DNA from 3 places in the Pseudomonas cichorii genome. Region 2 is predicted to be linked to each of the others. Evidence: predicted binding sites of a transcription regulator. Region 2 holds the regulator's gene; each other region holds the start of a gene.
The links. Region 2 encodes FliA, which starts transcription of late flagellar genes. Its sites were predicted from a motif close to CTAAAGTTTNNNNNNNNNNNGCCGNTAA; they were not measured.
Positions count from the first base shown of each region.

Region 1 (2,269 bases), 2.1 Mb from region 2:
TGGAGACCGATCAGGTGGCTACTGCCATGCATGAAATGTCGGCCACTGTTCAGGAAGTTGCCCGCAACGCCGAACAGGCTTCGCAAGCGGCTTCCAATGCCGACCGCGAAGCTCGCGACGGCGACAAGGTGGTAGGCGAGGCCATTGCGCAGATCGAGCGTCTGGCCACTGAAGTGGGTCGTTCGGCTGATGCCATGAGCGAGCTGGAGCAGGAAAGCGACAAGATCGGCAAGGTCATGGACGTGATCAAGGCCGTGGCCGAGCAGACTAACCTGCTGGCCCTCAACGCGGCCATTGAGGCGGCACGTGCGGGTGAAGCCGGTCGTGGTTTTGCGGTGGTGGCCGACGAGGTGCGTGGCCTGGCGCAACGTACCCAGCAATCCACCGAGGAAATCGAGACGCTGGTGGCCGGTCTGCAGAACGGCACCCGTCAGGTGTCGAACATCATGCTCAGCAGCCGCGAGCTGACAGCCAACAGCGTTACCCTCAGCCGCAAGGCGGGCGCATCGCTGGGCAATATCACCCAGACTGTCTCCAACATTCAGGCCATGAACCAGCAGATCGCCGCTGCTGCCGAAGAGCAAAGCGCTGTGGCCGAGGAAATCAGCCGCAGCATCATCAACGTGCGTGACGTTTCCGAGCAGACCGCTTCGGCCAGTGAAGAAACCGCTGCTTCCAGCGTCGAGCTGGCCCGTCTGGGTGGCCAGTTGCAGATGATGGTCAGCCACTTCCGCGTCTGATACATCCCGCCTCACTCTTGAGCCCGGCCTTTGCCGGGCTCAGTTCTTTCTGGCGCCAGCCTCTCTATCTCAAGCTTTTGCGCCCGCCTGTGTGAATGAAAATTTGCGCACTTATAAATGGCCTGTAGCCATCCTTTCTGTTATTCATGTAATCATCTGTATCAATTTGCTGGTTCGATCCGCCCACTCACTGGACAACAGGTCGCGGTTCAAAGCGCCCGTGCGAGCGTTCAGGAAATCGAAGGAATGTCATGAATACATGGTTTGCGAATATCAGTGTGAAATTGAAACTGGCATTGGGCTTTGGTGCGGTGCTCGTCTTGACGTGCCTCATGGCTCTGACGGGCTGGAGTGGCCTGGGTAGCCTGATCGAGCGTAGCGATCGTGTTGCCGACATCATGGGCCTCAACGCCGACATGAGTGAGCTACGCCTGAGGCGTTTGCAATACGTGACCGAGAACGGCGATGAAAAGATGGGTGATGTCGCTCAGGGCCTTCTCAACCATCTCAAGGAAAAGCACAACACACTGCTGGGGCTTTTTACCTATCCGGGTAATCAGGAAAAGCTCCAGGAGATGGGCAAACTTACCGCCGACTACCAGCAGTCGTATGACCGGATGCGTGAGGCTTACCGCTCCGATGCTGCGTTACGTAAAACCATGGGTGTCCACGCCGTCAAAGGTGCAGAAATCATCGGCAGGATCATCGACGACGTGCTCGCCATGTCGCCGGATGACGAGCGACGTTTCGGGCGCTATCAAGCGATTATGAAAGCCAAGGAAAACCTGGCCCTGATTCGCTATGAAGTGCGTGGCTACACCGGCAACCCCAACGAAACCACGGAAAAGAACGCCTACCGCCAGCTCGAGACGGCCCTGCAAGGCATGGAGCCTCTCAGGGCTGCTTTCAATGGCAGCTATGGTGACGAATTCAAGCAACTGGAAAGCTCAATTGTCAGCTATCGCCAGGCTGTGGATAACTTCAAGGCGGCGAATACGGCGATCGGAACGGCTCGCAAGGAAAACACCGCACAAGGTGTGGAGATGGCCAAGGTCAGCGAAGCGCTGTATCAACTCCAGGCTGTTCGTGGTGCTGAAGACAGCGCCCATGCCCGCAACATGCAGATCGGCGGCACCGTGCTGGCTCTGGTTCTGGGCATTCTGGCGGCGCTGATTATCACCCGCCAGATCACCAGTCCCTTGCAGGACACGCTGGTTGAAGTGGAGCGTATCGCGTCGGGCGATCTGTCACGCAACATTGCTGTGACGCGCCGCGATGAGCTGGGTGTTCTGCAACAGGGCGTACAACGCATGAGCGCAACCCTGCGCGACCTGATTGTCGGGATCCGTGATGGCGTGACTCAGATTGCCAGTGCTGCCGAGCAGTTGTCGGCAGTGACCGAGCAGACCAGTGCCGGGGTCAACAATCAGAAGGTCGAAACCGATCAGGTGGCCACGGCCATGAATGAAATGTCGGCCACCGTCCAGGAAGTGGCGCAAAACGCCGAACAGGCTTCCCAGGCTGCATCC
Region 1 covers NZ_CP074349.1:124,029-126,297, forward strand. The annotation lists gene KGD89_RS26260 (methyl-accepting chemotaxis protein) at 36-740, shown strand; gene KGD89_RS00590 (methyl-accepting chemotaxis protein) at 992-2,269, shown strand, end outside.
Region 1: KGD89_RS00590 (methyl-accepting chemotaxis protein) is a predicted target of FliA. The motif match lies at 809-836, and genes of this name have one in related genera.

Region 2 (2,269 bases):
TTCGCGAGTCAGCTTGCCGACTTCCTGATACAGGCCACGGTCACGAGCCTGGTTGAGCTCATGGATCAATTGCACGGCATCACCGAAGCGGCCTTTTTCAAGGCTGGCAACCAGCTCCTGCGCGTGTTTCTTCAGGGTTGACTCGAAGTCACCCAGTGAATCGTTGTTGTCCATAGCGCCCTCGCGGCATGCATCAGCTGTTGACGCGTTCAAAGATCTTTTCGATCTTCTCTTGCAGCACTTGGGCTGTGAACGGCTTGACGACGTAACCGTTCACACCGGCCTGGGCAGCTTCGATAATCTGCTCACGCTTGGCTTCAGCAGTCACCATCAGCACGGGCAGGCTTTTGAGACGATCATCCAGGCGAACCTGACGCAACAGATCGATACCGGTCATGCCAGGCATGTTCCAGTCAGTCACCAGAAAGTCAAAGGAACCACTTTGAAGCATCGGCAAGGCAGTGATGCCGTCGTCCGCTTCGGATGTGTTGGTGAACCCCAGGTCACGCAACAGGTTTTTTATGATCCGCCGCATCGTTGAAAAGTCATCAACGATGAGGATTTTCATGTTCTTGTCCAATTCGACCTCCAAGCAGTCTTTAACGCATTCAGCACCTGAACACGCTGTTCACTCAATACTGGCACAGCACACCCCCGGCTGTACGAAACGACGACGGGCTTGGCAAAACAACAGAGCACCAACCTGAACCTGCAGGCCATAGGCTCTGTCTGAACAGGCTCCTGCCCTGTCTATCCTGATACCACGTAACGCTCTGCACAGCCGGCTTGCGACAACCTGTGACCTGGATAAGTCACAAATTGCCATCAACGCGCTCGCCACTCCCCCAAACGCCCCCGCAAACGAGCTGCGCACTGGCTGTGTAACTGACTGACCCGCGACTCGCTGACCCCAAGCACTTCACCGATTTCCTTGAGGTTCAGTTCTTCGTCGTAGTACAGCGCCAATACCAGCCGCTCACGCTCCGGCAAATTGGCAATTGCATCTGCCAGCGCTGCCTGGAAACGCTCATCTTCCAGGTCTCGCGACGGTTCGAGCGAGCCGCTTGCACCATCCTCATGCAGCCCTTCATGATCGCCGTCCTGCAAGAGGTCGTCGAAGCTGAAGAGGCGGCTGCCTAAGGTATCATTCAAAATCCCATAATAATCATCGAGACTTAACTGGAGTTCGGCAGCAACCTCGTGATCTTTAGCGTCACGACCGGTTTTTGCTTCAATTGCGCGAATTGCGTCACTGACCATGCGCGTATTACGGTGTACCGAGCGTGGAGCCCAGTCACCCTTGCGCACTTCATCGAGCATGGCGCCACGAATACGGATACCGGCATAGGTTTCAAAACTCGCACCCTTGGTGGAGTCATATTTGGTAGACACTTCCAGCAGACCGATCATGCCGGCCTGGATCAGGTCTTCCACCTGAACACTGGCAGGCAGACGCGCCAGCAAGTGGTAGGCAATACGCTTGACCAGCGGCGCGTAACGCTCGATGAGTTCGTATTGCGAATTTCTGGAAGCCTTGCTGTACATTTGAAAGCCGCTCGCTGTCATTGAACAGGCCCCGCACTGGTCTGGTGGACAAGTCGTTCGACGAAGAACTCCAGATGACCACGCGGGTTGGCCGGCAACGGCCAGGTGTCAACCTTCTGGGCAATGGCCTTGAAAGCCAGCGCACATTTGGAGCGTGGAAACGCCTCGTAGACAGCGCGCTGCTTCTGCACCGCCTTGCGAACACATTCGTCGTAAGGCACGGCACCGACGTACTGCAGGGCCACATCCAGGAAACGGTCAGTCACTTTCGTCAGTTTGGCGAACAGGTTGCGCCCTTCCTGAGGGCTCTGGGCCATGTTGGCCAGAACGCGAAAACGGTTCATGCCGTAGTCGCGGTTGAGCAATTTGATAAGTGCGTAGGCGTCAGTGATCGAGGTGGGTTCGTCGCAGACCACCAGCAGCACTTCCTGCGCAGCGCGCACGAAGCTGACTACCGATTCGCCGATACCGGCAGCCGTGTCGATCACCAGCACGTCGAGGTTGTCGCCAATCTCGCTGAAGGCCTGGATCAGACCGGCATGCTGGGCTGGCGACAGGTGAACCATGCTCTGGGTGCCGGAAGCCGCAGGCACGATGCGAACACCGCCCGGGCCCTGCAACAGGACATCGCGCAAGTCACAACGACCCTCGATGACATCCGCCAGCGTGCGTTTGGGTGTCAGCCCCAGCAGAACATCGACGTTGGCCAGGCCAAGGTCGGCAT
Region 2 covers NZ_CP074349.1:3,966,892-3,969,160, forward strand. The annotation lists gene KGD89_RS16500 (protein phosphatase CheZ) at 1-174, opposite strand, end outside; gene KGD89_RS16505 (chemotaxis response regulator CheY) at 194-568, opposite strand; gene fliA (RNA polymerase sigma factor FliA) at 826-1,566, opposite strand; gene fleN (flagellar synthesis regulator FleN) at 1,563-2,269, opposite strand, start outside.

Region 3 (2,269 bases), 360 kb from region 2:
GCTGGTGGCGATTTTCTCGGTGCACATCGGCAACGGGCTGTTCATGGCCAACAACGGCTATGAGTTCGCCCTGGCCTTGCTGGGTGGCGCCATCGCGATTCTGATCGAAGGTGCAGGCAAACTCTCGGTGGACCGCGCCATCGCCAACTAATAAAGCGGCATGGGCATCAGGAAAGGCTCGTCTTGTGAAAGGCGGGCCTTTCTGGTTGATGGCATTTGACAATTAACCAGCGGCTTCTCTAGGATGCTGATCAGGCGCCGATTTAACAACTACTTGCGGGGCGCCAGGCAAGGCTCGGACCTTGTCGAAATACCGCTAAAACGTTGGTTCGGTGTTGCCTCCCACCGCTGCCCAGCGGACCATCCGAGGCTGAGAAAAGACACCATGAACAACCTGCGCCCCCTCGCTCGCCTGTCCCCGATCACCACTGTGCTGTCGCGCAAGAATCCGAAAATCCTGTTGGGCGGTTCCCATCAGCCGACGCTGTTGCGTTATCTGGATGGCTGGCCTCGACGTCGCGGCGGCTCCTGCGCCTTTCTCATTCAGTTTGCCGATACGACTCAATCGCTGGCTCATTACGCCAATGACCAGTTCGACCTGGCGGTGATCCAGACACCGGATGCCGATAACGTCGAGCAGGTCATCCGCGACCTGACGCGCATTGCCCGTCAGGGGCTGATAACCCTCGGCTGACAGGCACCGGAAACTCGCGTTATTCCTCGTTTTATCAAGCGCTTCAAGCCTTCCTGGAACGGGTTGCGATTGTGCAATCCGTGACCTTTCGTACCCTGGATACTCGGTTGACCTAAAAAATTCCGGGTTTGAGTCGATAGCCTGTCGTGTAGTGCAAATCCCCGACAGCGTTTTACAACGCTGGAACCGGTGCGTGACTTCGACCACTCATCGCCTGTCCTTGCCATGTCTGATCGTATCTCACCGACTTTTCGTACAAAGCCTGACGCACCGATTTTTCGAATAAATACACCAACACAAACGAGAAAGGGATCGTCTCAAAAAAGGCCCTGAACGGCTGTCGCTAAAAAATTAGTGAATGAGAATCTGATGAACATATTGAGCCCTGCCGTTTACGTTACAAACCGTGTCCGCTTCCCCATAAAGTTTTTTATTCTTGGCGTGATTGTCCTCATCCCTCTGCTGTTTCTCGGTATCCGGGTCATGCAGACGCTCAACGCCAGCATCGATACGCTGAGTCATGAGCAGGTAGGCCAGAAATACCTGGTGGACGTTACTCCTGTACTGCGCCTGTCCATGATGCAACGGGCCTTGACCCACAGCATGCTCAGCGGCAATGAAGGTGCCAGGGCTGATGTTGCTCGCAATGCCGAGAAGCTTGAGCAGGCTTTCAATGAACTGGCGGTTCTGGATGGCAAGGTCGGTCAATACCTGGAAACCGCAGACCGTGTGCAGAGACTGCGTGCCGATACCCGCGAACTGATCGAACGAGCCAAGAACGGTGGGGATCCATTGACCATTTTCAGCGCCTGGAACGATCAGTTGACCAGGGTGCTGGGCTTTATCTATTACATTTCTGCCACTTCCGGAATGATTCTGGACGAAGACTATGGCTCATTGTTTCTGATCGACCTGAGTACCCTGCGGTTGCCCAGACAGATCAACGTGATCGGACAAGTCCGCGGCCTGGCCAACGGTTTCAGTGCGGATCGCCAGATTGACGAGACCACCCGCGCCTTTGCCTTGAACCTGATGAAGCAGGAAGCCCAGGTTCGCCAGGAATTGCAGCAGAGTCTGCGCCTGCTGCGTCGCGAAGAGCCGGAGCTTACGGATGTGGTTGAGCAACCCGTTATCGTGGCCATCAACGACCTTGAAAACCTGAGTCGTGACCTGATGGACTATCTGGACCCGGGCAAGCGCTCGAACGTAAACGCCAACACCCTGGGCGAGCGCGGCAATGCCGTGGTCGCGCAGTTCTACAAGGCTCAGGAGCAGATGCAGGCTTCGCTGCAGAACCAGCTCGCTACACGCCTGCAGGATCGTAACAATGAACGCATGTTCTTTATCGGCCTGTTTGTCGTTCTCGGCGTCTTGCTGCTGTACGCCTTTGCAGGCATTTATAGTGCTCTGCGAAGCGCAGTGGAAGAACTGCTGAGCGTGACTGCCCGCATCGCTCAGGGCGACCTCACTGCCCGTGTAAAAGTAGGCAGTCGTGACGAGATCGGTGATGTCGGTACTGGCCTCAACAGCATGGTCGAAGCGTTTTCCCATTCCTTGAGCCAGGTCGAGAGCAGT
Region 3 covers NZ_CP074349.1:3,602,574-3,604,842, reverse strand. The annotation lists gene KGD89_RS15045 (DoxX family protein) at 1-151, shown strand, start outside; gene KGD89_RS15040 (hypothetical protein) at 386-694, shown strand; gene KGD89_RS15035 (methyl-accepting chemotaxis protein) at 1,064-2,269, shown strand, end outside.
Region 3: KGD89_RS15035 (methyl-accepting chemotaxis protein) is a predicted target of FliA. The motif match lies at 807-834, and genes of this name have one in related genera.